2 regions of the Mesorhizobium sp. WSM4307 genome follow, and region 2 is predicted to be linked to the other one. Evidence: predicted binding sites of a transcription regulator. Region 2 holds the regulator's gene; the other holds the start of a gene.
What was found. Region 2 encodes PhoB, which activates phosphate uptake and scavenging genes when phosphate is short. Its sites were predicted from a motif close to TGTCATNNANCTGTCAT; they were not measured.

Region 1 (15,227 bases), on a different contig from region 2:
TGCCGGTGCCCTTCTGGCCGGCGCGGTCGAGGATGATGTCGACCACCGGCTTGCCGGTCTTGGGATCGTCGGCGGCGAGCACCTTGGCGGTGATCTCGATCAGGTAGGAGTTCAGCCGGCCCTTGTTCCAGTTGGAGAACACCGCGCCGATGTCCTTCGGGCCCATGCCCAGGCCATCGCGCAGAATGCCGTAGATTTCGGCGATCATCTGCATGTCGGCATATTCGATACCGTTGTGGATCGTCTTGACGAAGTGGCCGGCGCCATCGGTGCCGAGCCAGGCGGCACAGGGTTCGTCCTTGAACTTGGCGGAGATGGCGGTCAGCACTTTTTCGACCCGCTTCCACGAATCCTCCGTGCCGCCGACCATGATCGACGGGCCATGGCGCGCGCCCTCCTCGCCGCCGGACACGCCCATGCCGATGAAGGTCAGGCCCGAGCCGGACAGTTCGGAGAAGCGCCGCATCGTATCGCGGAAATTGGCGTTGCCGGCATCGATGACGATGTCATTGCCGGACAGCACGCCGCGCAAGGCTTCGATCTGTTCATCGACCGGTTTGCCGGCCAGCACCATGATGATGATCGGGCGCGGCGGCCGGATCGCGGCGGCAAGTTCTTCCAGGCTGTAGCAGGGCACAACCATGTTCTTCAGCGCGCCGGCATTCTCGACGAAGGCGTCGGTGCGTGCCCGGGTGCGGTTGAAGACGGCAATGCGGTGCCCGTGCTCGGCGATGTTCAGCGCCAGGTTGGAGCCCATCGTACCAAGGCCGATCAGGCCGATTTCGGCTTTTTCCATCGTTTCTTCCCTGCTTTCGGATCTTGTTGGTTGGAGCCCGCGATTTTGCCGGATGCCCGTTCTTCCCGGGATGATTGACGGGCCTTTCGGGCCGCGTCAACCGCCTCGCCGAATTGTGTTGCGGTTGCACAATGCAGGCCGTTCGACAACAATCACATCTGTCGGCTACGGCCGGACGTCCACAGGCGCTTCGATCTTCACCATCTTGAAATCCGAGACCAGGATGTCGATGCGCACAGTCCAGCGCCCGGGAACCGGAATGACGAGGTTGTCGACACGCCAGCTGCCGTCGCCGGGCTTCGTCGCCGCGCGCTTCAGCGGCTCGATGCCGGAATCGGGCTTCGACAGCACCAGCGTCACCTCCTTGGCGTCAAGCGGCCCGAAATCGCCGGTCATGATGATCATCGAGGCCGCGACAGGCCCGGCATGGCCTGGCGTGATGCTGAGATCTGCCATCGCCTCCAGCGCATGGATGTGGAGCGAGACCGGCTGCGCCGCCGCGATCGCCAGCGCCCGTGGGGGCGGCGTGAAGCGCCAGCCCGCGGCAACGCCGAAGATCGCCAGCACGATTAGCATTTCGACGCCGATCGAACGGGTGAGCCTGCGCTGCACCTCCGTAGCGCCCGCCTCGGCGGAAGCGGTGAGTTTCCAGCGATTGACCGCGGCCAGCGTGAACAGAAAGACCAGCAGCGCCAACTTGACCAGCAGCAGCCGGCCATAGGCGGTGCCGGCCAGCGCCGAGGGCGTCTGCACCTGAATGACGGCAAGCACGATGCCGGCCGCGGCAAGCACGGCGACCACAGGCAGGATCGCGCAGGAGAACCGGCGCAGGAACGCGACGGCGCCCGGCGTCTGGCGCTTCAGCGCGAGAGCGAGCGGCACCAGCGCGCCGCCCCAGAAGGCAATGCCGATACCGTGTACGAACACCATCGGCCGCGTCAGCCATTGCGGCTCGGCCGCGCTGGCGTGGCCGCTGGCGGCAAGCGCGACGCCGACGCCAAGGAGGCCGGCGAGCGCCAATGGCCTGGCGAGTACACGCGGTCCGGCCAACGAAAGCAAACCGAGCCCCAGCGCGGTCAGGGCGGCCAGCACCGTCCAGCCGAAGGAGGTGCCGAGCCCGGTCCGCCAGATCACCGGCTGCGCCAGATGGGAGAGCGGTGCTCCGAGTGCATCGAGCCCCTGAAAGCCGAGCGACAGGGGTGCCGCCATCAGGCCGCACAGGATCGCGGCCGCGACAAAACGCTGGCCGGCGCGTCCGTTGCCCGCCAGCCAGGCAAGGGCGAAGGCGCCGCCGACACCGAGGAAAAGACCGATGTAGAGAAAGATCTTGCCGATCCAGATCGCCGACCGCGACGGCCAGTCGACTGCTTCGGACACGGCGGGTGGTTCGCTTGGTGCGCCGATCGAAAACAGCAGCGAGCCGCCGACCGGATGGCCGTCGGCGGAAATGACGCGCCAGCTCAGCACATGCGTGCCGGATTTGAGCGCTTGCGGATTGTCGATCTCGAGCGTCTGGTCGGTGAGGCGGAAGGATGTCAGCCCAACCGGCGTGCCGTCGGGTTTCACCAATGTCAGCACCAAGGGCGAAACCGGTTCGCTGAAGGTCAGTGAGAACTGTGCCGGAGCCTGCGCCAGCACGGCGCCGTCGGCCGGGTCGGTCTTGATCAGCGCGGCATGGGCAAAGGCCTGGCTGGTCGAGGCTACGAAGATAACCGCCATGAGCAAGCCCAGCAGTCCGCCGGCAATCCGGCCGACGCGGTTGCTATTGGTATCGACCATCCGGGAAGATGTTGCGGTCATGCCAGGCCACGAGGCTGCGGCGCGCTCCGGCAAGCAGAGCGCGCCAGGGGACAAACTATTTCTTCGATGTGAGCTTGATGCCGGGCGCCGGGGTCTCCAGCGCGTCTTCATCCTGCCCTGCCGCCGGGATCTCGATCCAGCGGTCGACGGCATCGCCGCATTCCTGCACCACTGGGAAATAGAGCTTCTGGCCGACGGGCAGATCCGCCGTCAGCGTGGCGCGGAAGATGAACTCGTCATAGAATTCATCCGGCAAATTGCCGCCGCTCCAGTCGACTTCCTTGACGCCGTCGGTCACCGCTTGGCCATAGAGCTGATAGGACTTTTCATATTTGCCCTTCTTGGTCTGCAGCGTCCAGCCGGGTTTCGGCATCGGCTTCACCGCGATCACCCCTTCCGGGATCTGCACGCGCACGGCGGTCGTCGCCTTGCCGTCGCAACCATGCGGCACCCGCAGCGCCGCCTTGTAAGTCGAGCCGACCGCCGCTTCCTGGGTTTCGAGTGTGATATGCGCGGAGGCGGCATTTGTCCCCAAAGCCAGAATCGCCCCGGCCGCCAAAAGATACTTGTTCATGATGGTCCCTCTAGAATTCTGATCGGTACGACGGCCGGTTCAGTCGTTGTCTTCTTGGGGCGCCGCGCTGCCAATGGCCTGCACGGCGAATTTGATCGTCACCGTCCCGGCCTTTTCGAAGGTCAGCGTGGCGGCGAACATCTCGCCTTGCTTGGGTGGCTGCTTCAAATCCATGAACATCACATGATAGCTGCCGGGACCCAAAACGACCTTGCCGCCGGGTGGAATCTCCAGGCCGCCGACAACGGGCCGCATGGTCATGACGCCGTCCTTGACACCCATCTCATGCAGTTCGGCCTTGTCCGAGATGTCGGACGAAATCGACAGCAGCCGGTCCGGTGCGCTGCCGTTGTTTGTAATGGTGAAATAGCCGCCGGCCACCTTGGCGCCCATCGGCGTGGCGCGTGACCAGGGATGGCCGATCTCGATATCGCCGACCTTGAACTCATGCGCCAGGACGGATTGGGCGCCGGCGAGCATGATTGCCAAGGCCACCACGGCAGTGCCGAGACGCTCCTGGACGTGGGACAGAATGCGGCTGAACAGAGTGCCTGCCGCTATGGGGGAAGAATGGGACATGATTGCTCCATGAAGTGATTATCGCGCCGTTGCCGGTCGCGAGCCGTTTGATCTTTGGATGGGTGCGCCCGCGAAAGGTTCCGCCGGGCGAGCAAGCTCAGGCCACCAGTGGCGGCGCGCGCGGATTCGACGGCGAGCGTTCGCGCGCGAAGTCGAGGTGGATGCTCGCCGGAAAAACGAAGGCGACCGCTTCGAATGCAAGGCTGGCCAGGGCCAGCCCGGCGTCGGGCGGCGGCGCAAAGGCGGATGAAAACATGCCGCAGCCAAGCGCGCAGCAGGCCGGCAGATGCGACGGGTGCTGGTCACCGCCGGGAAGCTGGGTGGCACCGTCGTGGGTACAGATGACATTGCCGAAGGCGTCGAGCTGCGAGGCATTCGGCCCGGTTACGAAGGCGAACGCGCCGAGCGTCGACTGAAGCAGCAGCAGGCAGACCGCGACAAGCGCGGTCGGCATGCTCCAGCGTCTCCCCCGGCGGTTCAAGCCATCTGCCTCTTCAAGCAACTCTTGGAAGGATACCTATCATGGCAGCGGCAGGTCGAAAATCGCCAATTCGATGCTGCGGCAACGCGGCGCGATCAGGATTTCTGCAAGGGGATGGAGGTCAACAGCGTCTGGCGCGCCGACTTCAGGTGCTTGCGGCAGGCGGCGTCGACCTTGCCGAGGTCGCGCGATTTGAGCGCCTCGATATAGGCAAGGTGCTCGCCGACCGCGACTTCGTTACGCTCGCGCTCCTGCGCCTTGTTCCACTGGTAGTGGTAATGGAAGATCATGGCGATGACGTCGTAGAAATCGACGATGAAACGGTTGTGCGAGGCCCGGTGGATGAGCCGGTGGAAGCGCTCGTCCAGCTCGGAAAACGCGTTGAAGCGCGTGGCGATCTCTCGTGCCAGCAGACGATGTTCGTCCTCCAGGCGGTCGAGATCGGCCCAAACCGGGCTGTCCTGCGGCAGGGCGGCGAAGGCAGCCGCCGAGCGCAGTTCGAACATCTCGCGGATCTCGGTCAGTTCGAGCGCGAAAGCCCGCGTAAAGCCCTTCAGCACCCAATGGCTGTTGCGGCGCTTCTCGATCAGGCCGAAGCGCGAGAAGCGGATCAGGAACTCGCGCACGCTGGTGGTGCCGACGCCGATCTCGCGCGCCAGTTCAAGCTCGTTGATCTGCATGCCGGCCTCGGCGCCGCCGGCGAGCAGGCGCCGCATGAACGACCGCTCGATGATTTCGGCCAGTGTGTCTGTCTCTTCCTCGGGGAAAAAATCGTCGGGTCGCGGATCGCGCAGCACTGTCTTGGCACGCTTGTTCCAGGCGATCAGCCCGGTCTCCTCCATGCGCGCCAGGATGCTGCGCACGGTCGTGCGGCTGACGCCCAGCAGCGTGCCCAGTTCCGGTTCCGACGGCAGGCTGCGCGTTTCGTCGAGCAGCCTGAGGCACCTGTTATAGGCGTCCTTGTAGACGTTGTTGCTCTTCGACATCCCCTGACCCATTCATGCCGGCGCTTGCGGCGGCCGGCTTGAAGCGCAATATGACGTTCCCATGACCCTGAAAAGCAGGAATTGCTTTCGCCAGGGCACGGTCCATTGTTTGCAGCGCCGCCGCCAGCCAGAGGCGTGCTGAACGCCCGCGAAAAAACAATTGACGCAAAACTGTTTTTTCACGATAAAAGACATTAACTCTTAACAAGCGCGTGTCAATCCGCGCATCCCAGGATCACCCAGGAAACCGCCCGTGAACGTCTCGAACACCATTCTTCTGTCCCCCGCCGACAATGTCGCCGTTGCCAATGGCCGCATCGAGATCGGCACGGCTCTGCCGGGCGGCGCGCTTGCCACCGCCGTCATCGAGCCCGGCCACAAGGTGGCGATCAAGCCGATTGCCGCCGGTGAAGCCGTGGTCAAATACGCCCAGGCGATCGGCCGCGCCACGCAGGACATCGCACCGGGCGAGCATGTCCATTCGCACAATCTGGTGTTCGAGGCCGGCCGCCTGCCGGTGGTGCCGCCGAGTGAGGCCGAGCATGCGACAGCGGCCGACCGCGCCCGCACCTTCATGGGGTATCGCCGCGCCGATGGCCGCGCCGGCACGCGCAACTTCATCGGCATCATCGCCAGCGTCAATTGCTCGGCCACGGTCTGCCATTCCATCGCCGACACCGCCAACCGGACCTTGCTGCCGAAATATCCCGGCATCGACGGTTTCGTGCCGATCGTCCACGGTCAGGGCTGCGGCATGAGCGGCACTGGCGACGGCATGATGGTGCTGCACCGCACGCTTGCCGGCTATGCCCGCCACCCGAATTTCGGCGGCGTGCTGATGGTCGGCCTGGGATGCGAGGTCAACCAGCTCACCCTCTATGGCCAGAAGGGTGTTGCCACGGGAAAACGCCATTTCAACATCCAGGACGCCGGCGGGTCGCGCAAATCGGTGGAGAAGGCGATGGCCGTGCTGGCCGAGATCGCCGAGGAAGTCGGTCAGTTGAAGCGCGAGCCGATTCCGGTCAGCGAGATCGTCGTCGGTCTGCAATGCGGCGGCTCGGACGGCATGTCGGGCATCACCGCCAATCCGGCGCTGGGTGCCGCCGTCGATATCCTGGCCGGCGTCGGCGGCATCGGCATCCTCTCCGAGACCACGGAAATCTACGGCGCCGAGCATCTGCTCGCCTATCGCGCGGCAACGCCGGAGATCGCGCAGAAGCTCGACGGTTTCGTGAAGTGGTGGGAAGATCACGTCGCCAAGCATGGCGCCTCGATCGACAACAACCCCTCGCCCGGCAACAAGCGCGGCGGCCTCACCACCATCCTGGAAAAGTCGCTCGGCGCGGTCGCCAAGGGCGGCCAGACGCCGCTCAATGGCGTGTTCGGCTATGCCGAGAAAGTCACCGGCAGCGGACTGGTGTTCATGGACACGCCCGGCTACGACCCGGTCTCGGCCACCGGCCAGGTCGCCGGCGGCGCCAACGTCATTGTCTTCACCACCGGCCGAGGCTCCTGCTTCGGCTGCCGGCCGACACCGTCGATCAAGGTCGCCACCAACTCGACCATGTATCACCAGATGGAAGAGGACATGGACGTCAATTGCGGCGTCATCGCCTCGGGCGAAAAGACCATCGCCGGCATGGGCCGCGAGATCTTCGAACTCATCGTCGAGACGGCTTCCGGCCGCAAGACCAAGAGCGAGGATTTCGGCTATGGCGACAACGAGTTCGTGCCCTGGCATCTCGGCGCGACGCTCTGAATTCAACGCATATGTGGTAGAACTGCCGGGCGGGACAGCGGCCGGCAACGGGGAGGGTTTTGCATGGAAAAACGCCGCATCGGCAGCACGGCGCTCGAAGTCACCGAAGTCAGCTTCGGCGGCGCCGCGATCGGCGGCCTTTACCGCGCCTGTTCACGCGAGGCGGCGATGGAGACGCTGCAAGGCGCCTGGGAGGCGGGCCTGCGCTATTTCGACACCGCGCCCTTCTATGGGTTCGGCCTGTCGGAACGCCGCTTCGGCGACTTCCTGCGCTACAAGCCGCGCGATTCCTACGTGCTGTCCACCAAAGTCGGCCGCCTGTTCCGGCCGGTGCCAGAAGACCAGGTGCCCGACCACTCCTATGTCGATCCGCTGCCCTTCGCGCTCGACTACGACTATTCCTATGACGGCATCATGCGGTCGGTCGACTTCAGCTATGCGCGGCTTGGGCTGAACAAGATCGATATCCTGTATGTGCACGACATCGGCGCCTACACGCATGGCGTCGAGAAGACCAAGCAGCACTTTCGCCAGTTCATGGATGGCGGGCTCAAGGCACTCGAGGGGTTGAAGCGGGCCGGCACGATTTCCGCCTATGGTCTCGGCGTCAACGAAGTCCAGATCTGCCTCGACGTGATGCGCCGGGCGCCGCTCGATTGCATCCTGCTTGCCAGCCGTTATTCCTTGCTCGACCGCAGCGCCGAAGCCGAACTGCTGCCGCTGTGCCGGGCGCAACAGACGTCGCTGGTGATCGGCGGCGTCTTCAACTCCGGCATATTGGCGACCGGGCCGGTGCAAGGCGCGCATTTCGACTACCAGCCCGCCAGCCGCGATATGCTCGATCGGGTCGACGCCATGGAGAAGATCGCCGGCGAAGGCGGTTACCCGCTGGCCGCCGCCGCCTTCCAATTTCCCCTGCACGAGCCGGTGGTCGCCACCGTACTGACCGGTACCGCCAAACTGGCAAACCTGACACGTAACCTCGAACTGCTCGACATCAACGTGGCGGAGACGGAATACGCCAAATATCGTCCCTACACGGTGGTGCAGGGCCTGGCGTGAAGCCGGCGTCCGCCAGCGTTGACGGGCGAGGCTCGGCTTCACAAATGCGCGACTCCGCGGAAAGAATGAATGTTCCATATTGACTAACAGATGGAATTAATATTCCATGTATTCACGAAACGGGAGCGTTCGGCTGCGTCCAGGGAGGAAGGGCGCGTGATTGTGTCCGTGCCTGACATGGGAATCAGGTGCGAAACACCGCTTGCATCGTCCAGATCGATGCACTATCAAAACAGCGTAAATGTTTTTTATTGATAAAGTTCTGTTTGGGCCACGCCTATCCGAACGGAGCTTCCGTAACGTTCACCGGGCGACTTAGGGAGGTATCCTATGAAATTCGTGACCAGCATTCTCAACCGCCGCGCCGTCATGGCCCTGGCAGCAGCGTCGATGCTCGCCGGCGTCATGCACTCAGCGCCGGTTTCGGCGGCGGATGTGACCATTCCGATCATCGTCAAGGACACCACGTCCTTCTACTGGCAGATCGTGCTCGCCGGCGCCCGCAAGGCCGGCAAGGATCTCGGCGTCAACGTGCCGGAACTCGGCGCCCAGGCTGAAACCGACGTCAACGGCCAGATCTCCATCCTCGAGAACGCCGTCGCCGGCAACCCGGCCGCCGTCGTCATCGCGCCGACCGAAGCCAAGGCGCTCGGCAAGCCGATCGACGAGGCAGCGGCCAAGGTCAAGGTCATCGGCATCGACTCCGGCGCCGACTCCAAGGCCTTCACCTCGTTCCTGACCACCGACAACGTCCAGGGCGGCCGCGTCGCCGCGGACGGTCTTGCGGCAGCCATCGGCGCGGCCAATGGCGGCAAGGTCGAAGGCAAGGTTGCCCTGATCACCGCACTGCCTGGCGCCGGCTCGCTCGAGCAGCGCGCCCAGGGCTTCAAGGAACAGCTCAAGGCCAAGTATCCCGGCCTCGAACTGATCGCCGACAAATATGCCGACGGCCAGGCCACCACCGGCCTCAACATCGCGACCGACCTGATCACCGCCAATCCGGACCTGAAGGGCATCTTCGCCTCCAACCTGATCATGGCGCAGGGCGTCGGCCAGGCGATCGCCGAGAACAAGCTTGCCGGCAAGGTCGGCCTGATCGGCTTCGACAGCGACGAGAAGCTGATCAAGTTCCTGAATGACGGCGTCATTTCCGGCCTCGTCGTCCAGGATCCCTACCGGATGGGCTATGACGGCATCAAGACCGCGCTCGCCGCTTCGAAGGGCGAGAAGGTCGAGGCCAATGTCGACACTGGCGCCAACCTTGTCACCAAGGCCAACATGAAGGATCCCAAGATCGACGCGCTGCTCAATCCGAAGCTCAACTAAGCCTCGGTTGAGACGCACTGTTTCCGGGGCCTCGTGCCCCGGAAACGACAGCGACGTCGTTTGGAAATAGGGCAACCTGGGCTAGGTTGCCCTGGCAGGCATTTCGAAGCCCGCCGCGGGCCCAGATCGTGAGGCCAATCAGGGAGGATTGTCATGACATCGACGGCTCAAGACCTGCACCCCGCCCCTGTGCTGGAGCCTGGCAGGACGATCCTCGAACTGCGCGGCCTCGAAAAGAAATATCCCGGCACCCATGCGCTGAAGCCGGTGACGCTGGCCTTCAAGTCGGGCGAAATCCACGCCATCGTCGGCGAGAACGGTGCCGGCAAATCCACTCTGATCAAGCTTCTCACCGGCGTCATGCCGCGCACCTCCGGCGAGGTCATCTGGGAGGGCAATCCGGCGGCGCTGGCGACCCCGCATGAGGCGATGGCGCTCGGCATCAACGCCGTGCACCAGGAAGTCGTGCTCTGCCGTCATTTGACGGTCGCCGCCAACATGTTCCTCGGCGAGGAGAATTCGCGCTTCGGCATCCTGCAGCAGCGCGTCATGGTCAAGGAAGCGCAGAAGATCATCGACGATCTCGGCTTCGACCTGCCGGCGCATGTCATGCTCGGCGACCTCACCATCGGCCAGCAGCAGCTGATCGCCGCCGCCCGCGCCACCGTGCGCGGCACCAAATTCCTGATCTTCGATGAGCCGACCGCCTACCTGACCCGCAAGGAGGCCGACCAGCTCTTCACGCTGATCCGTCGGCTGAAGTCCGAGGGCGTGACCATCATCTACATCAGCCACCGCATGGAGGAGGTCTTCGAGCTCGCCGATCGCGTCTCCGTGCTGCGCGACGGCACGCTGGTCGGCACCAGAAACATCGCCGAGACCAACGATGCCGAACTGGTCAAGCTGATGATCAACCGCTCGATCGAGCAGGTCTATCACAAGGAGCACTTCACGCCGGGTGCCGCGATCGTGGAGACCAGGAACCTGTCGGGCAAGGGCTTCGAAAATGTCTCGATGACCGTCCGCGCCGGCGAGATCGTCGGGCTCTACGGGCTGATCGGCGCCGGGCGCAGCGAATTCGTCACCACGCTCTACGGCCGCCATCGCAAATCGGCCGGCCAGATCCTGTGGGAAGGCAAGCCGGTTCAGGTCAATTCGGAGCACGATGCGATCAGGCTCGGCATGGCGCTGGCGCCGGAAAGCCGCCGCGACCAGGGCCTTTGCCTCAATTTGCCGGTTGGCCTCAATCTCAACCTGCCGATCTACAAGCGCATCTCCAAAAACCTGTTGATCTCCGGCGCGCAGGAGAAGGCCCAGGCCGACCGCCAGATCGCCGATCTCCGCATCAAGACGCCGACACGCCATGCGCTGGCCTCCAGCCTGTCGGGCGGCAACCAGCAGAAGATCGTCATCGGCAAATGGCTGGCGCATGGCGCCAAGCTGTTCATTTTCGACGAGCCGACAGTCGGCGTCGATGTCGGCACCAAGGCCGAAATCTACCGCCTGTTCGGCGCGCTCTTGTCGAAGGGCGCCGGCATCATCCTGATCTCGTCCTACCTGCCGGAAGTCTATGAGCTGGCCGACACGCTGCATGTGTTCCGCCGCGGCAAGCTGGTGGCGACACACGGATTCCGCACCGCCGATCACGAGGAAATTCTCACACAGGCGCTCGCCGAGAAACAAGAAAAGCTGGGAGGAAAGATATGAGCACCGAGGCGATCCCTGCCGAAAAATCCAAGCGCAATTACAACGCCCTGTTCGGGCTGACGCTGCTGGCGCTGCTGGTGCTGCTCTGGGTCATCCTGTCGCTGTCGACATCGAGCTTCGCCTCGGCCAACAACATCTCGAACCTTTTGCGTCAGGGTTCGATGATCGCCATCCTGGCGGTCGGCCAGACCTTCGTCATCATCACCGGCGGCATCGATCTGTCCGTCGGCGCTGTGGTCGGCTTTGCCACCGTCATTGCCGCGATGCTGATCAACGCCGGCATACCGGTCTTCCTCGCCATCGCGATCACGCTGCTGGTCGGCGTTGCCATCGGCCTGTTCCACGGCTTCGGCATCGTCAAGATGGGCCTGCCGCCCTTCATCATCACGCTGGCGACGCTGACCTCGCTGCGCGGCATCGGCCTTCTGATGACCAACGGCAACTCGATCTCCATCAACAATGACGCCTTCCAGGAATTCTCGCGCAACTCCTTCCTCGGCGTGCCCAATCTGTTCTGGATGGTTATCCTGGTCGGCATTCCGGCCTACATTTTCCTGCATCACAGCCGCTGGGGCCGCTACCTCTTCTCGGTCGGCTCGAATGCCGAGGCCTCGCGCCTCTCCGGCGTCAATGTCCAGCGCACCATCTACATGGCCTACACGCTGTCGGGCCTGTGCGCGGCTTTTGTCGGCGTGCTCCTGGCCTCGCGCATCGGCATCGGCAACCCGACCCAGGCCGAGGGCTGGGAACTGCAGGCGATCGCGTCCTCGGTCATCGGCGGCACCTCGCTGTTCGGAGCGGTCGGCTCGGTGCATGGCCCGCTGCTCGGCGCCTTCATTCTCGCCACCATCAACAACGGCGCCAACCTGCTCAACGTCAACGCCTTCTGGCAGCGCATCATCACTGGCGTGCTGATCATCGTCATCGTCTATTTCGACGGTCTGCGCCGCCGCGGCGGCAAGTGACCATTGCTGAAATCGATCTCCGGCCCGGCGTGAAGACAGGTCGGAAACCTAATCGGACTGAGACATGAAAGCCGTTATCTGCCGCTCGCCCGGGGAACTCATCCTGGAAGACCGCCCCGCGCCCGGCGCGCCCCCTGCCGGCTGGGCGCTGGTCGCGGTCAGCCATGTCGGCATCTGTGGCACCGACTACCACATTTTCGAAGGCAAGCACCCGTTCCTCGCCTACCCCCGCATCATGGGCCATGAAGTCTCCGGCACCGTCATCGAGACCGGCGAGGGCGTCGATCTTGCCGTCGGCGAACCGGTCGTCATCAACCCTTACCTCTCCTGCGGCAAGTGCATCGCCTGCCGGCACGGCAAACCGAATTGCTGCGTCAAGATCGAGGTCTTGGGCGTCCATCGCGACGGCGCCATGTGCGAACGCATTCTTGTCCCGGCGCGGAATCTCTATCCGGCCAATGGCCTGTCGCTGGCCGACGCAGCCGCCGTCGAATTCCTGGCCATCGGCGCGCACGCGGTACGTCGCGCCCGTGCCGATCCCGGCGCTCGCGCTCTGGTCATCGGCGCCGGCCCGATCGGGCTCGGCAACGCCATCTTCGCCCGCATTGCCGGGCTCGACGTGACGCTGCTCGACATGAGCAGTGAACGTCTCGTTTTCGCCGAAAACGAACTTGGCTTCAGGATCCTCGACGGCTCGCGCGGAGCGGTGCCGGATCTGGTCAAGGAAGCGACATCGGGCGAAGGCTTCGACCTGGTCTTCGACGCCACCGGCAACACCCGGTCGGTGCAGTCGGCTTTCGCCCACGTCGCGCATGGCGGCACACTGGTGCTGGTCAGCGTCGTCAAGGACGACATCGTCTTCTCCGACCCTGAATTCCACAAACGCGAAATGACGCTGGTCGGCAGCCGCAATGCACTGCGTGCCGATTTCGATCATGTCGCAGACTCGATCCGCAACGGCGCCGTGCCCCTGGCCAAGCTGGTCACCCACCGCACGACGCTGGCCGATACGCCGAGCGATCTCGCCCGCTGGGCGCATGAGAAATCCGGCCTGATCAAGGCCGTGATCGAGATCGGATAGTCGGCAGGATTCGGCTCACAGCGCCGACAGTTTGAGCTCGACCCGCTCCGCCGGAAAGCGCGACTCGGAGAACTGGATCGGCTGACCGTCCGGCGTGATGTTGACGGCCACCGTGACCAGCACGATGGCGCCTGGCTGCAGGTCGAGGTCGGCGAGATCGGCCGCATCGGCATGGCGTGCCGACAGCACGGTCGATTGCCTGAGATAATCGTCTATGCCGAAGCGGGCCAGCGACGCGGTGATCGAGCCAGTCTCAGCCATCGCCTTGTCGATGCCGGCAAAGCGCCTGGCATCGAACCAGCCAGCAGCGCGTGACACAGGCCGTCCATCGGCCTCACCGCGTGTCTCCAGCCGGATCACCTCGGCGCCCTTGGCAAGGCCAAGCCCTTCGGCGACACGCGGGCTGGCCGGCTCGACCGACGAGGCAAGCAGCACGATGTGCCGTTCCGAGGTTTGTCCCTGCAGGCCCGTTGAAAAGCGTGTGCGCGCCCCGATCGGATAGGACAGCCGCTTGCGAGACAATACGAAGGTGCCACGCCCCTGCTCGGCCCGCAGCACACCTTCCTGCACAAGCGCCGATATGGCGCTGCGCACCGTGTGGCGATTGACGCCATAGCGCTCGGCGAGCGCCACCTCCGGCGGCAGCGCGGCATTCTCGGCGAAATCGCCGGTGGCGATCGCCTGCAGGATCCTGTCGGCGATCTGCCGCCACAGCGAGACGCCGCTGCGCCGTTCAATACTGTCGGCTTCCTGTCGCCCGATCATGAGTTGGCCCCTGCCTTCCGTCCCCTGTCATCCACTCGTCATGGACTCGCGCTAGGTAATATGTATAATTTGTATAGTTGTCTATATCAATAGACAAATTAGCGAAGAGGAATGCTGCCGATGCGAGGACAGGAAGCCCGCGACCAGGCCGGACGCAAAGCCGCGATGGCGACCCTGGCGCAATCGAGCGGCGACGATATCGTCCGGCTCTGGAACGAAGCCGGCCTGCCTTCGCAGGCCGAACTGCTGCGCGGTCCGGAGACCGGACTGGTGACGCTGCGCGGTCGCATCGGCGGCGGCGGCGCGCCGTTCAATGTCGGCGAGGCGACCGTCACCCGCGCCACTGTCCGGCTGCCGTCCGGACAGGTGGGCCATTGCTACGCGCTTGGCCGCGACAAGCAGAAGGCGAAGCTGGCGGCGATCGCCGACGCGCTCTGGCAGGACCCTGCCCGCCGCGCCGAGGTCGAGACCAGGCTGATCGCGCCTTTGAGGTCGGCGCTCGCCGCTGCCCAGGAAAAACGCCGCGCCGAGACAGCGGCAACGAAAGTGGATTTCTTCACCATGGTTCGCGGAGAAGACTGATGGATATCGCAGCACAATCGATCGAGGGCGGCTTTGCCGATCCGGTGTTCAACGCCCAGACGGTGTTTCGCGCGGTCATGGACGCGATGGCGCGGCCGGGCAGCGTGCAGCCTCTGTCGGCCCTGGCCCGCCCGCCGGCGCCGCTCTCGCCAACCGCTGGCGCCGTGGCACTGGCGCTGTGCGACAACGACACGCCGCTCTGGCTCGACCCGGCCCTGCACGCCTCCGCCGCGATCGGCTCCTGGCTTGGTTTCCATACCGGCGCGCCGCTGGCCAACACGCCTGCCGACGCGCATTTCGCCTTTGTCGCCTCGCCGGCCGAGATGATGGCGCTCGACGGCTTTGCGCAGGGAACGCAGGATTATCCCGACAGGTCGACCACCCTGATCCTGCAGGTCAGCGACCTCGTTTCAGGCACTCCGTTGCTGCTGGAGGGTCCCGGCATCGAAATCAGCGCCACGATCGCGCCGGCGCAGATGCCGCGTCATTTCATCGAGCAGTGGAAGCAGAATATCCAGCGCTTTCCGCGCGGCGTCGACATCATCCTCGCCACATCAGAAGGCGTAGCCTGCCTGCCGCGCACGACGCGCATCAAGACGATGGAGGCTTGAAGATGTATGTCGCGGTAAAAGGCGGTGAAGCCGCAATCGCCAATGCCCACAGCCTGCTCGCCGATCGCCGGCGCGGCGACCGTTCGGTGCCGGCACTGCGCCTCGACCAGATTGTCGAACAGCTGGCGCTCGGCGTCGACCGGGTGATGAGCG
Region 2 (15,227 bases):
GCGCCTGGCGTCGAGCGGCCGCGGGATGATGACCGTGCCGTCATAGCTGCGCGCACAGCCACTGCCGAAAAGCAGCGCCACGCCCAGCAAGAAAGGCCCTATCCGTCGATACATTAGCAACACCCCTGCGCGGCTTATAACGCGGCCTCGGGCCGCCCGACAACCGGACGGAATAACGCAGGAAGAGTGTGCCGGTTGCGCCGTTAAGGTTAGCGGATCGTTAATGCTTCTCGGGCACATTCCGCCGACGAACCGCGGAGGGAGGGTTCGGCCTTGATTTTCGGGGTGGGGACAGGATGGCGGAAGCGGACGAAGTCGGCGCGCGCGGCAAGCGTGGGCCCGAAAAGCCAGTGCATCGCGGCGACGCGCCGCCACGCGCGGACATGGATTCGCCCGACGCGCTTCGCCAACTGCTCGATGCAGGCTCGGACTGGGTCTGGGAGACCGATGCCGAACTGCGGTTCTCCTGGCTTTCACCCACCTACCAGGCGGCCACCGGCATCGATCCGGCTGATGTGCTGGGTCGGTTCCGCTTCGATTTCCTCAATCAGGTCCTGAAGGGTAACCACAGCGCGACGGCGCATCTGGAGGACCTGCAGGCGCGCCGGCCGTTCCGCGACTTCGTCTATGAACTGAAGGGAGGCGGCGCCGCCTGCCGCTGGGTGCTGACGTCAGGCTTCCCACGGTTCGACAACGAAGGAAAATTTGCCGGCTACCGCGGCATAGGCCGCAACGTCACCGCATTGGCCGGCGCCTTCGAGACCATGGAGCAAAACCGGTCGTCGGGCAGCGATCCCGACCGGCATCTTGCCGACCTCGAACGGACGATGGACGCCATGCACATGGGCGTCGTGCTGCTCGATGGCAAGCTCGACACGCTGATCGTCAACAAGGCCTATCGCGACCTGTCCAGCATTCCGGACGGGGTTGTAACCGTTGGCGCTCCCTTCAGCCAGTTGATGGAACTCAACCGCCGCAACGGCATCTATGGCGATATCGACGAACAGCAGTGGCAGCGCTACCTCGCCGGCCGTATCGAGGAGATTCGCGCCGGCTCCGTCGCGCCTCGCGAATTTGTCCATGCCGGCGGCAGGACGATGATGTTCTCGGTGACGGCGCTGTCCGGCGGCAAGCGGCTCTTGACCTACTATGAGGTTACCGAACTCAAGCGTCGCGACGCCGAGATCGAAGGCGCCAACGCCAAAATCGCCGAGACCTTCGTCAATCTCCGCACCATGGTCGATGAGATGCCGATCGGTGTTCTCGTGCTGGATGCCGATATGCGCGCCGAAGTCATCAATCGCGCCTTCTACGACTTCTGGAGGATCGATCCAGGCCGCGCCGGGATCGGCTCGGCCTTTCGCGAACTCATGGAAGCCAGCCGCGCCATTGACCCTTACGGCGCCGATGACGCTGCCTGGCAACGTCATACCGCCGAGCGCGAAGCCGAAATCAGGGCCGGCGTCGCCGGCTCCAGACAATTGCCGCACAATGACGGGCGCACGCTTGTCGCGTCGCTGGCACCGCTGCCCGGCGGCAAGCGGCTCATCTCCTATGTCGACGTCACCGACATGAAGGGGCGTGAGACCGAGGCACAGGACGCGCGCAAGTACCTAGCCAGCGTGCTGGAATCGCTGCCGGCCGGCGTCATCATCTACGACCGCGACGACAAGTTCGTCTTCGCCAACCGCAAACTGCAGGACACGCTGCCGGCGCTGAAGCCCTTCTGGCAGCCTGGCTGCAGCTTCCGCGAGGCGCTGGAATTCGGCCAGTCGGTCGGCTATTTCCGCTCGAGCGGCGATGCCGGGATCGACAGGCTGTACGGGGTCGAACCCGAACGCTGGCTCGACAGCATACTGGCCCGCTACCACCTGCCGAATTCTTCCTACGAGCGCCTCAATGCCGATGGACGCTGGTACCAGGTCTACGACATGCGCACCGATGACGGGACGTTCATCGGCGTGCGCGTCGACATCACCGACATCAAGAGCCGCGAGGCGGCGCTGCGCGACTCGATGCGCCAGATCGATCTCTTCCGCCACGTGATGGACGAGTTGCCGGTGGCCGCCTTCATCAAGGCGCAGGACCTGAGCATCGAATTCGTCAACAAGGCTTGGTGTGCGCTGACCGGCATCGCCAAGGAAGACGTCATCGGCCGGACCGACCGTGAGCTGTTCGGCACACAAGACGCGGAAGGCTACAGCCATGACGACACCCAGGTCGTCGTAACCGGCAAGGGCCTCGAGGTCGAAGAACCTGTCACCCATAGCGACGGCACGGTGCGGCAGTTGATGACGCGCAAGAGCCGCCTGGTGGCGACAGACGGATCGGTGCATCTGGTCGGCTCCAGCACCGATATCACCGACGTCAAGGCGCGCGAGAAGGCTCTGGAAGAGAGCATGCGCGAGAACGAGGTGTTCCGCAGCCTGATCGACAATGTACCGGTGTCGATCTACGCCAAGCGCTCCGATCTTAGGCAGTTCTATGTCAACAAGGGCTGGTGCGATCTGACCGGTCTCAGCAGGGAAGATGCGATCGGCAAGACCGACATCGAGATTTTCGGGGAGGACGGCGAGGCTTTCGTGGCCGGCGATCTCGCCGTGCTGCGCACCGGCGACACCCAGGAGGTCGAGGAGACGGTGCGGCTTGCCGACGGCAGCGTCAGGCATCAGTTCGCGCGCAAGGGCGCGATGATCGCGTCGGACGGTTCGCTCTACCTGATCGGATCGACCACCGACATCACGGAACTGAAAATGCGCGAGGCGGAGCTCAGCGAGGCGCGCCAGCGTGCCGTGCTCGCCGACCGCGCCAAGTCGGAATTCCTCGCCAATATGAGCCATGAGATCCGCACGCCGATGAACGGTGTGCTGGGCATGGCTGAACTCCTGGCCAAATCCAATCTCGATCCCAAGCAGAAAACGTTCACCGACATCATCGTCAAGTCGGGCAACGCGCTGTTGACGATCATCAACGACATCCTGGATTTCTCCAAGATCGATGCCGGCCAGATGGTGCTCGATCCGGCGCCCTTCAACCTTGCCGAGGCGATCGAGGACGTGGCGACGCTGGTGTCGACACGCGCCAAGGAAAAGGATCTCGAACTCATCGTGCGTGTCGAGCCGAGGCTCGAAAGCCTGTTCATCGGCGATGTCGGCCGCATCCGGCAGATCGTCACCAATCTGGTCGGCAATGCGGTGAAATTCACCGACGAAGGCCATGTGCTGGTCGACGTGACCGGTGAGAGGGTTCCGACCGGAACCAGGCTGACGATCTCGGTCACCGACACCGGGATCGGCATCCCCGAGGAAAAACTGAAGCTGGTGTTCGAAAAATTCAGCCAGGTCGACACCTCCTCGACACGGCGGCACGAGGGCACCGGGCTTGGCCTTGCCATCACCTCACGGCTGGTCGAACTGATGGGCGGCACCATCGGCGTCGAGAGCGCCGAGGGAAAGGGCTCGACCTTCTGGTTCACCGTGACGCTGCCCAGGGCCGAACAGAGCGGGCAGCGCATCATGCCGGTGGATGTGACGGGCGCACGCGTGCTGATCGTCGACGACAATGCCGTCAACCGGGCCATCCTGACCGAGCAGATGACCTCGTGGACGTTCGATTCCTGCGCGGCCGAAAGCGGCGCGGAGGGCCTCAAGGTGCTGATCGCGGCCGCCGCCTATGGCGTGCGTGTGGATTGCGTCGTGCTCGACTACCAGATGCCCGAGATGAGCGGCGCCGAAATGGCGCGTGTCGTGCGCAGCACCGAAGGCCTAGCCGACACGCCCATCATCATGCTGACCTCGGTCGACCAGTCGCTCGCCAACACCAGCTACCGCGATCTCGGCATCGACGCCCAGCTGATCAAGCCGGCGCGCTCCTCGGTGCTTCTGGAGACGCTGGTGGCGACTATCCAGCGTCATCGCCACGCCACGGACAGCCAGGCCGTCCAGCCGCTCGCAGCCGAAAGGCCCAATGCTCCCCAGCCGCCGCCGCTGGCGCTGTCCGAACAACGCGCGCAATTGCAGCCGCCGCCGGTTCGGCCTCGGCTGCCCGTCACTGGCGGTGATGGACACAGGCTGGATATACTGGTGGCCGAGGACAATGAGGTGAACCAGATGGTCTTCACCCAGATCCTTGGCGAGACCGGCCATGGTTTCGAGATCGTCGGCAATGGCCGCAAGGCGCTCGAGGCTTTCGGCAAGCTCAATCCATGCATGATCCTGATGGATGTCTCGATGCCGGAGATGAGCGGGCTCGAAGCGACCGCCGCGATCCGCCGGCTGGAGCAGGAAACCGGCACGCATGTGCCGATCATCGGCGTGACCGCGCATGCGCTCAAGGGCGATCGCGAACGCTGCCTGGAGGCGGGCATGGACGACTATCTGCCCAAGCCGATCAGCCCCAGGGCCCTGCTGGACAAAGTCGAGCGCTGGCTCGGCGCCGGCCGCCAGGTCCAGCGCAACGCGGGATAGCCCGGCGTCGCCCGGTTCCAAGGATCCGAATCAATCGCGGATGATGCTGCTACCCCTGCGTGCAATGCCTATGGTGCGATCGCACCATACCAAAGCCGGCGCCGAGCCGGGACAATGGCAAAATCGAATTCCGCCCTTGCAGTTACGGGCGGGAGCAGCGACCGCCGGCAACAAACAGCGTCAACCTACCCCAACGGACCTGTTTTTGGCGATGGCCCGGCCATGACACGCTCTGGCCTTGAGCAACGCGCTCCCGTCCGGATTTTCTTCATCCGAGAAAGCCCCGTCGAATCCGGCGGCGGCTCCGGCCGGTGGATGGCTCAAGTCCCTGATTCCGGGCGCAAACCCGGATCAGGCCACGGCCATCCGACGCGACCGCCTTTTGCACAGCCGGCGACGCGTTACCGGGCTGACACGAAACTGTCATGCGACTGTAATAATCCAAGGCTATTGGCCTCAGCGGGCGCTGGTTTGGAATGGCGCCGAGAGACCATCTTCCGAACAGGAGCAGGCCACATGAGACATTTCATCCGCTCGGCGGCCGTTGCGATCGCAATGGCTACAGCGTCTACCTTCACCCTTTCCGCAGCCATCGCAGCTGATCTTTCCGGCGCTGGCTCGACCTTCATCTATCCGGTGTTCGCCAAGTGGGCCGACACCTACAAGAAGGACACCGGCATCGGCCTCAACTATCAGTCGATCGGTTCGGGCGGCGGCATCAAGCAGGTCATCGCCAAGACCGTGACCTTCGGCGCCACCGACAAGCCGATGTCCGACGCCGATCTGGAAAAGAACGGCCTCGTGCAGTTCCCGATGGTGATGGGCGGCATCGTGCCGATCATCAACCTGACCGGCGTCAAGCCGGGCGAACTCGTCCTCGACGGCAAGACGCTCGCCCAGATCTATCTCGGCGCCATCACCACCTGGGACGATGCCGCGATCAAGGCGCTGAACCCCGGTCTCACCCTGCCGTCGACCGCGATCGCCGTCGTGCATCGTTCGGACGGCTCGGGCACCACCTTCAACTTCACCAACTATCTGGTGAAGCTCTCGCCCGACTGGAAGGACAAGGTCGGTTCGGACTCCGCCGTCGAATGGCCGACGGGCGTCGGCGCCAAGGGCAGCGAAGGCGTTGCCAACACTGTCAAGCAGACGGACGGCGGCATCGGCTACGTCGAATACGCCTATGCCAAGCAGAACAACCTGTCCTACTCCAAGATGCTGAACGCAGCCGGCAAGGTCGTCGAGCCGTCGCTCGAATCCTTCGGCGCTGCCGCTTCGAATGCCGACTTCAAGGGCGCCAAGAACTTCAACGTCATCATCACCAACGAGCCCGGCGACACCACCTGGCCGATCGCTGCCTCGACCTGGGTCCTGATCCACAAGGCTCCGGATGATGCCGCTGCCACCGGCGAAGCCCTGAAGTTCTTTGCATGGGCCTACAAGGACGGCAAGGAAACCGCCAAGGCGCTCGACTACGTCTCGATCCCCGACAGCGTCGTCGACCTGGTCAAGGCTTCGTGGAAGGCCGACATCCAGGCCGGCGGCAAGCCCGTCTACGTTGGCGAGTAACATCCTCCAAAGGAGCGCCGCGCCCGCGGCGCTCCTTTTCCTTCAACCGAAAGAGCCGAGCTTGACATGAGCGCTGTCCAGGAAGCCTTGCCAGCCGTTAGAAGTTCGCGCGATGCCACCGTTCGACGGTTCGCACTGACCGACGCAATCTTCCACGCGACAACCCGCGCCGCCGCGATATTGGTGCTGGTCCTGCTCGGCGGCGTTGCGATCTCGCTGTTTGCCGGTTCCTGGCAAGCCCTGTCGACCTTCGGCTTTTCCTTCCTGACCAGCGAAAGCTGGAACCCGGTGACGGAGAAGTTCGGCGCCCTGGCACCGATCTACGGCACCATCATCACCTCGGCCATCGCCATCCTGATCGCCGTGCCGCTCGGCATCGGCATTGCCATCTTCCTCACCGAGCTTTGCCCACGCCCGCTGCGGCGTCCGATCGGCATGGCGGTTGAACTGCTGGCGGGCATCCCTTCGATCATCTACGGCATCTGGGGCCTGTTCGTGCTGGCGCCGTTTCTGCAGACGACGGTGCAGCCCTTCATCATCAGCGTGTTCCACGGCATTCCGGGCCTCAACAGCCTGTTCGCAGGCCCTCCTTACGGCATCGGCCTGCTGACCTCGGCGATGATCCTGGCCATCATGATTCTGCCTTTCATCACCTCGATCACCAAGGACGTCTTCGATACGGTGCCGTCGGTGCTGAAGGAATCGGCCTATGGCATCGGCTGCACGACCTGGGAGGTCACGCGCCGGGTCGTTATTCCCTACACCCGCATCGGCATCATGGGCGGCGTCATGCTCGCCCTCGGCCGCGCCCTCGGTGAAACGATGGCGGTGACCTTCGTCATCGGCAACGCGCACCGCATCTCGACGTCGCTGTTTGCGCCGGCAACGACCATCTCGGCGACCATCGCCAACGAATTCACCGAAGCGGTCGGCGACCTCTACACTTCCTCGCTGGTCGCGCTCGGCCTCATCCTGTTCGTTATCACCTTCCTGATCCTTGCCATCGCCCGCTACATGCTGATGCGCATCGACGCCCGCACGGGAGCCTGACCGATGTCGACAGCCGCATCGCTTCACCAGAGCCGCAAGCGCAAGAATGGCGTGATGATGGCGCTGTGCGTCATCGCCGCCTGCATCGGCCTTGCCTGGCTGGCGTTGATCCTTGGCGCCTTGCTCTACAAGGGCCTGGCCGGCGTCTCCCTCTCGGTCTTCACGGAAATGACGCCGCCGCCCGGCGACGCCGGCGGCCTGCTCAATGCCATCTACGGCAGCATCGTGATGACCATCATCGGCATCATCGTCGGCACGCCGATCGGCGTGCTGGCCGGCACCTATATGGCCGAATATGGCCGCTTCTCGAAGCTCACCACGGTGGTCCGCTTCATCAACGACATCCTTCTGTCGGCGCCGTCGATCATCATCGGCCTGTTCGTCTATGAGCTGATGGTGCGGCCGATGGGGCATTTCTCGGCGATCGCCGGTGCCGTGGCACTCGCCATCCTGGTCATCCCCGTCGTCGTGCGCACCACCGAGGACATGCTCAACCTGGTGCCCAACGCCTTGCGCGAAGCCGGCACCGCGATCGGCGCGCCGCGCTGGGTGGTCATCCGCTCGGTTGCCTATCGTGCCGCGCTTTCGGGCATCGTCACCGGCATATTGCTGGCCATCGCCCGCATCTCCGGCGAAACCGCACCGCTTCTTTTCACGGCGCTGAACAACCAGTTCTGGTCGAGCAATCTCAACGCGCCGATGGCCAGCCTGCCTGTCACCATCTTCCAGTTCGCTCTCAGCCCCTATGAGGAATGGCAGCAGCTGGCCTGGACCGGTGCACTCATAATCACATTGACGGTTCTCGCGCTCAGCATCTTTGCGCGCAGCCTGACCGGACGCAGAGAGGACAAATGAGCCAGATGTTGTCTCCAGACATGACGATCGCCGCAGAGGCGGCGACCAAGGCCAAGATCGAGGTCAAGAACCTCAATTTCTACTACGGCCAGTCGAAGGCGCTGAAGGACATCACGCTGTCGCTGCCCGAGCGCAGCGTCACCGCCTTCATCGGCCCGTCGGGTTGCGGAAAGTCGACGCTGCTGCGCGTCTTCAACCGCATCTACGAGCTTTATCCCAAGCAGACCGCCGAGGGCCAGGTGCTGCTCGACGGCCAGAACGTTCTCGACCGCTCGCAGGACCTCAACCTGCTGCGCACCAAGATCGGCATGGTGTTCCAGAAGCCGACGCCGTTCCCGATGTCGATCTACGAGAACATCGCTTTCGGCGTCAGGCTCTACGAGAAGATCAGCAAGGCCGAGATGGACGGCCGCGTCGAGCAGGCGCTCAAGCGCGCGGCACTGTGGACCGAGGTCAAGGACAAGCTCAATGCTAGCGGCCTCAGCCTGTCGGGCGGCCAGCAGCAGCGGCTGTGCATCGCCCGCACCGTGGCGGTGAAGCCAGAAGTCATCCTGCTCGACGAGCCTGCCTCGGCGCTCGACCCGCTGTCGACCGCCAAGATCGAGGAGCTGATCGACGAGCTGCAGGCCGACTATACGATCGTCATCGTCACCCACAACATGCAGCAGGCGGCGCGCGTCTCGAAGCAGACCGCCTTCATGTATCTGGGCGAACTGGTCGAATTCGACCGCACCGAGAAGATCTTCACGTCGCCCCGCGAGAAGCGCACGCAAGACTACATAACCGGCCGCTTCGGCTGATCGCACGCATACGAGGACCAGGATCATGGCCGAACACACAGTCGCAGCCTTCGACGAGGATCTCGGACAGATCAGCAGGCTGATCAGCGACATGGGCGATCTCGCCGGCTCGATGGTCGGCGGCGCCACCAAGGCGCTGCTGAACTCCGACAATGCGCTCGCCCAGCGCGTCGTCTCCGACGACGCCATCATGGATGCGCGCCAGCGCGAACTCGACGACCGCGCCATCACGCTGATCGCCAAGCGCCAGCCGATGGCCGACGATCTGCGCCATGTCGTCGGCTCGATCCGCATGGCCGGCGACCTCGAACGCATTGGCGACCTTGCCAAGAACATCGCCAAGCGCGTCGGTACTGTCGGCCTCAGCGCCACGCCGCGCGACCTGTCGCATTCCATCGACGCCATGGCGCAGCTGGTGCTGATCCAGGTGCAGGGCGTCATCGAGGAGTATGCGGCGCGCGATGCCGCGGCACTGGCGAAGCTGCGCGCCGACGATGAGCGCATCGACGTCAAATACACCTCCGTCTTCCGCGAACTGCTGACCTATATGATGGAAGATCCGCGCAACATCACGGCTTGCACGCATCTGTTGTTCTGCGCCAAGAATCTCGAACGCATCGGCGACCACGTGACCAATATCGCCGAGAATGCGTACTATGTCCTGACCGGCACGCAGCTGCCCGCCAACCGTCCAAAACAGGACGAGACGGCGATGTCGGCGCCGGCGGCCTGAGCGCAGGGGTAACCAACCGATGATCGCACCACGCATCATGGTGGTGGAGGACGAGGAGCCGCTCGGCGTGCTCCTCCGCTACAATCTGGAATCGGAGGGTTACCAGGTCGAGGTGGTGACACGCGGCGACGAAGCCGAAATCCGCCTGCAGGAGAACGTGCCCGACCTGCTCGTGCTCGACTGGATGGTGCCGGCGGTATCCGGCATCGAACTCTGCCGGCGATTGCGGATGCGGCCCGAGACCGAGCGGCTGCCGATCATCATGCTGACCGCGCGGGGCGAGGAAAGCGACCGTGTACGCGGGCTTTCCACCGGCGCCGACGACTATCTGGTCAAGCCGTTCTCGACGCCGGAATTCATGGCCCGCATCAAGGCGCTGCTGCGCCGCGCCAAGCCGGAAGTGCTGTCCAGCGTGCTCAAGGTCGGCGATATCGTGCTCGACCGTGAATCGCACCGGGTCTACCGCAAGAAGAGCGAGATCCGGCTCGGGCCGACCGAATTCCGCCTGCTCGAATTCATGATGCGCCATCCTGGCCGCGTGTTCTCGCGCAGCCAGCTGCTCGACAATGTCTGGGGCGAGACGATCTACATCGACGAGCGTACCGTGGACGTGCATGTCGGCCGGTTGCGCAAGGCGGTCAACAATGGTCGCATGCCGGATGTCATCCGTACCATTCGTGGGGCGGGCTACGCGATCCGGGAAGACTAGAGCTTGCCTCATCCCGATAAAATCGGGATGAGGCTCCAAGATCGAAACTCCAATCAGCAGGTAGTCGCCAATGCCGTGAAGAGGGTGATCAGCGGACTTCGACTTCTCCCAACAGATGTTGCCGCCTCATCTCCTCTTCGACCCATACAGCAACGCGCTGGAGCTTTGAATGTTTGATGTCTCGAATGATCAGCTGCGTAGTGGCCGCGTCGACCTCGCCGATAATAATTTCGCCCCAGCCGTTGGTTCGCAGGAAGCGGTAGACGTCCTCGCCGAAGTTGCGAACACGATGGACGAGGCCGTAAAACTCGGCCTGATCTATGTTGAAGTTGATCACCAACGAACGGGACATCAGCAGATCATACAGGCAGACACATTGCCAATTGATGTCGCAACGGGCCGAACGCGGTCGTTCAGAATGATCGAGTTTCGCCCTGACCGTCAGGCAACGTTCTTTCCGGCACCCGTTCTTGCCTGCACGCCCGGCGCGAAAATCTCCTGGTCGACGAAGGTCAGCGCGCGCATGGCGCAACCTTCGCGGATCAGCGGCAGTTCGTTCGGTTCGGTGTCGAAGGAGATCGATTCCGAGTGCTGACCACCGGCGGTCTGGGCGATCGCCTCGCGCAATGCCGGCTCGATCAGATCGAAGGCGGCGGCGCTGACGCCGACCATGGCAACGGGCGCCGGATCGATCAGCGCGAACAGGCTGCCGAGGCCGTAACCCAGTGCCTCGCCGGCCTTGCGATAGGCTTCGCGCTCGGGCCCGTCCCGTTCCCGTGCCGTCGCGGCCAGCGCCCGCATCTGCGCGTCGCTGACATCGGCCACCGGCTCGGTGTCCTCGCCGAGCTGCCTGGCATTGCGCCAGATGGCGTAATTGCCGGCATAGGCCTCGACACAGCCGCGCCGCCCGCAGCGGCAGAGCGCGCCGCCGGGCCGATGGATCATGTGGCCGAACTCGCCGCCCGAGGAATGGGTGCCGGTGAACAGCTCGCCCTTCAGCACCAGCCCCATGCCGATGCCGTGCGAAAGCAGGATGGCGATGAAGTCGTCGCGGTAGCGCTCGGGATCGCGCCTGCGCAGCGCCACCGCCATCATGTTGCAGTCGTTTTCCATGGTGGCGGGGATGCCGAACTCGGCTTCGAGTATGTCGGCGAAGGCGATGTCGGTCTGCGGCGTGATCGGCGACCACAGCATCGCCCGGGCCTCGGTATCGGTGATGCCCTGGATCGCCAACGCGATGCGGGCGACGCTGCGCACGTCAATGTCGGGATCCTCGAGGCGCCGCCTTACGATGGCCACGCATTCGCCGATCAGCGCCTCGCGCGACATGGTCAGCGTGTCCAGCCGGCGCTGTTCTTCCGATATCACCTGGCCGGCATAGTCGATGACTGCGACCGACAGGAAATTCAGCGACAGCACCACGGTCATCACAGCCGCGGCCTCCGGAGTGAGGCCGAGGCCGACCTGCGGCCTGCCGCGTTTCAGCGCGCCGGCCTCGCTCGGCTTGCCCTCGGCCAGGATGCCTTCGCCGATCAGGTCTGAGGAAATCGCCGATATGGTCGAATGGCTGAGGCCGGTGGTCGCGGCGATCTCGGTGCGTGAGGGCCGGCCAGCCTGGCGCACGGCCGCGATCACCATCGCGCGGTTGCGCCGGCGCAGATCGTCGTGGCGGATTCCGACCGACATGTTTTTTCACATCCTCCCGGTCGCCGCGGTTCTTCCGGCCTCCCTCGAACGCTGCCGGCGACACGGTCAAATACTGGCAGAAGCGGCCGGTGCTGTCATTTATTTATTGCGAAGCTCGAAAAAAATTCAGAGGGACATCAAAATCCATCAGAATCGTTGTTGACAGCGTTCCGGTGTTGGATCAGTGTTTTTTCGAGGCTCGAAAAAATAGGGCCTCTGTGCCGGCCTTAGGGCCAGTTTGGTCGCGCCATACGCGGCGCAGGGAGGAATATCATGAAGAGATTCACGGCCGCCATCCTGGCGGGTGTCGCCATGTCGCTGACGCTTGCGTCGGTCGCGCAGGCGAAAGACAAGGTCATCGGCGTTTCGTGGTCCAACTTCCAGGAAGAGCGCTGGAAGACCGACGAGGCCGCCATGAAGAAGGCGATTGAGGCCGCCGGCGACAAGTACATTTCCGCCGACGCGCAGTCCAATCCCGGCAAGCAGCTTACCGATGTCGAGAGCCTGATCTCGCAGGGCGCCAATTCGCTGATCATCCTGGCCCAGGATGCCTCGGCCATCGGCCCGGCCGTGCAGAAAGCGCTGGACGAAGGCATTCCGGTCGTCGGCTATGACCGCCTGATCGAGAACAAGGACGTCTTCTACCTGACCTTCGACAACAAGGAAGTCGGGCGTTTGCAGGCCAGCGCGGTGTTCAAGGCCAAGCCGGAAGGCAACTATGTCTTCATCAAGGGCTCGGGCGCCGATCCGAATGCCGACTTCCTGTTCGCAGGCTCGATGGAAGTGCTTAAGGCCGCCATCGACAGCGGCAAGATCAAGAATGTCGGCGAGGCCTATACCGACGGCTGGCTGCCTGCCAACGCCCAGAAGAACATGGAGCAGTTCCTGACCGCCAACGACAACAAGGTCGACGCGGTCGTCGCGGCCAATGACGGCACCGCCGGCGGCGTCGTCGCGGCGCTGACGGCGCAGGGGCTTGCTGGCACCGTGCCGGTCTCGGGGCAGGACGGCGACCATGCCGCGCTGAACCGTATCGCGCTCGGCACCCAGACCGTGTCGGTGTGGAAGGACGCGCGCGAACTCGGCAAGAACGCCGCCGAGATCGCCTCGCAGCTGGCCGACGGCAAGAAGATGACCGATATCGCCGGTGTGAAGGACTTCACGACGCCTGGCGGCAACACCGTCAAGTCGCTGTTCCTGACCCCGGTCGCCATCACCAAGGACAATCTCAACGTCGTCATCGATGCCGGCTGGATCAAGAAGGACGAAGTCTGCGCGGGCGTTGCCGCCGGCAGCGTCGCCGCCTGCAACTAAACGGCGCAATACCGTTCGATATCGACGCCGCGGCCCAAAAGCCGCGGCGTTTCTCAAGGGGCTTCCCGCTTCAAATGACCGCGGAAAGCAAATAGCATCCATGTTCGGTACCCGCGCCAGACGGTAAACCGGTGGGAGGACAGCATGACCGACACGACCTCTAATCAACCGGTCGGCAGCACGGCAGCAGACAGGGCGCGTGCATCCGAACTCAGCGCCGTCGGACGGTTCCTCAAGGCTACCGAGCTCGATACGCGCATGCTCGGCATGATCGGCGCGCTGCTGGTCATCTGGGTCGGCATCCACATATTGTCGGGCGGGCTTTTCCTGACGCCGCGCAATCTGTGGAACCTGTCGGTGCAGACCTCGTCGGTCGCGATCATGGCGACAGGCATGGTGCTGGTTATCGTCATGCGCAACATCGACCTCTCGGTCGGATCCGTCGAAGGTGTGATCGGCATGATCATGGGCGTGGCGCAGGCCGAATTCCTGATCCGCGTCGTCGGTTTCCAGCTTGGAAACCCCTGGCTCTGGATCATCGCGCTGGCGGCCGGCGTGGCGCTTGGTCTGCTGATCGGCGCGTTCCAGGGCTTCATCATCGCCTATATGGAGGTCCCGGCCTTCATCGTGACGCTGGGCGGCCTGCTGGTCTGGCGCGGCATGGCATGGCTGATCACCAGCGGGCGCACGGTCGCGCCGCTCGACACGACCTTCCAGCTGATGGGCGGCGGACCACGCGGCTCGATCGGCGCCACCGCCAGCTGGATCGTCGGTGTCGTCGCCTGTGTGGCGGTCGCCTTCATGCTGCTCAACGGCAGGTCGCAGCGCAAGCGGTTCCACTTTCCGCTGCGCCCCGTTTGGGCCGAGACCTTGCTTGGCGTGGTTGCCTGCGCCGCTATCCTTGGCGCCGTCTGGATCGCCAATTCCTATCCATGGCCGATCGGCATCGTGCGCCAGTACGCCCAGCAGAACGGCATTACCGTTCCCGAAGGCGGGCTGTACATCGCGCATGGCATTGCCATACCGGTGCTGATGGCGGTGGCCGTGGGCATCATCATGACCTTCATCACCAAGCGCACGCGTTTCGGCCGTTATGTTTTCGCCATTGGCGGCAATCCGGAGGCGGCCGAACTTGCCGGCATCAACACCCGCTGGGTGACCATGAAGGTGTTCATGATCATGGGCGTGCTGGCCGCGGTCAGCGCGGCGATCTCGTCGGCCCGGCTCAACGCGTCGACCAATGCGCTGGGCACGCTGGACGAGCTTCTGGTCATTGCCGCCGCCGTCATCGGCGGCACGTCGCTCGCCGGCGGCTCCGGCACGGTGATGGGCGCCATGCTGGGCGCGCTTCTGATGCAGTCATTGCAGTCGGGCATGGTGCTGCTCGGCATCGACTCACCGCTGCAGAGCATCGTCGTCGGCGCCGTGCTGGTCATCGCGGTGTGGCTCGACACCGTCTATCGCAAGCGGGTTTAGGGGAGAAACGATCATGGCCGACAAAATCGCTCCCACAACTGCCCCCGCTGGCACGCCGCTGATCGACATGCGCAACATCTCGATCGCCTTTGGCGGCATCCGCGCCGTCGACGATGCCTCGATCGATCTTTTCCCCGGCGAGGTCGTGGCGCTGCTCGGCCATAACGGTGCCGGCAAATCGACGCTGATCAAGATCCTGTCGGGCGCTTACAAGCGCGATGCCGGCCAGATCTTCGTCAATGGCGAGGAGGCTTCGATCTCCAACCCGCGAGACGCCAAGAAATACGGCATCGAGACCATCTACCAGACGCTCGCCTTGGCCGACAATGTCGACGCCGCCGCCAATCTGTTCCTCGGCCGCGAGCTGATGACCGGCTGGGGCACGCTCGACGACGTTGCCATGGAGGCCGAGGCGCGCAAGGTGATGGGCCGACTCAATCCGCGCTTCCAGCGCTTCAAGGAGCCGGTGATCAAGCTGTCGGGCGGCCAGCGCCAGTCTGTGGCGATCGCGCGCGCGATCTTGTTCAACGCCCGCATCCTGATCATGGACGAGCCGACGGCAGCCC

Region 1: the regulator PhoB is predicted to act here: its motif matches at 13,907-13,923, upstream of phnF (phosphonate metabolism transcriptional regulator PhnF).

The regions. Positions count from the first base shown of each region.
Region 1 covers NZ_VFTB01000008.1:51,128-66,354, reverse strand. Annotated here, with positions in the region: gene gndA (NADP-dependent phosphogluconate dehydrogenase) at 1-796, opposite strand, end outside; gene FJV83_RS20045 (copper resistance CopC/CopD family protein) at 962-2,596, opposite strand; gene FJV83_RS20040 (YcnI family protein) at 2,652-3,170, opposite strand; gene FJV83_RS20035 (copper chaperone PCu(A)C) at 3,210-3,749, opposite strand; gene FJV83_RS20030 (DUF2946 family protein) at 3,847-4,203, opposite strand; gene FJV83_RS20025 (GntR family transcriptional regulator) at 4,326-5,216, opposite strand; gene FJV83_RS20020 (altronate dehydratase family protein) at 5,470-6,975, shown strand; gene FJV83_RS20015 (aldo/keto reductase) at 7,039-8,037, shown strand; gene FJV83_RS20010 (ABC transporter substrate-binding protein) at 8,368-9,363, shown strand; gene FJV83_RS20005 (sugar ABC transporter ATP-binding protein) at 9,517-11,070, shown strand; gene FJV83_RS20000 (ABC transporter permease) at 11,067-12,035, shown strand; gene FJV83_RS19995 (zinc-binding alcohol dehydrogenase family protein) at 12,100-13,116, shown strand; gene phnF (phosphonate metabolism transcriptional regulator PhnF) at 13,132-13,881, opposite strand; gene phnG (phosphonate C-P lyase system protein PhnG) at 14,002-14,463, shown strand; gene phnH (phosphonate C-P lyase system protein PhnH) at 14,463-15,074, shown strand; gene FJV83_RS19975 (carbon-phosphorus lyase complex subunit PhnI) at 15,077-15,227, shown strand, end outside.
Region 2 covers NZ_VFTB01000010.1:96,954-112,180, forward strand. Annotated here, with positions in the region: gene FJV83_RS24255 (hypothetical protein) at 1-114, opposite strand, end outside; gene FJV83_RS24260 (PAS domain-containing protein) at 297-4,466, shown strand; gene pstS (phosphate ABC transporter substrate-binding protein PstS) at 4,983-6,038, shown strand; gene pstC (phosphate ABC transporter permease subunit PstC) at 6,105-7,088, shown strand; gene pstA (phosphate ABC transporter permease PstA) at 7,092-7,943, shown strand; gene pstB (phosphate ABC transporter ATP-binding protein PstB) at 7,940-8,743, shown strand; gene phoU (phosphate signaling complex protein PhoU) at 8,769-9,476, shown strand; gene phoB (phosphate regulon transcriptional regulator PhoB) at 9,496-10,185, shown strand; gene FJV83_RS24295 (hypothetical protein) at 10,274-10,537, opposite strand; gene FJV83_RS24300 (ROK family protein) at 10,627-11,871, opposite strand; gene xylF (D-xylose ABC transporter substrate-binding protein) at 12,145-13,185, shown strand; gene FJV83_RS24310 (sugar ABC transporter permease) at 13,330-14,661, shown strand; gene FJV83_RS24315 (ATP-binding cassette domain-containing protein) at 14,675-15,227, shown strand, end outside.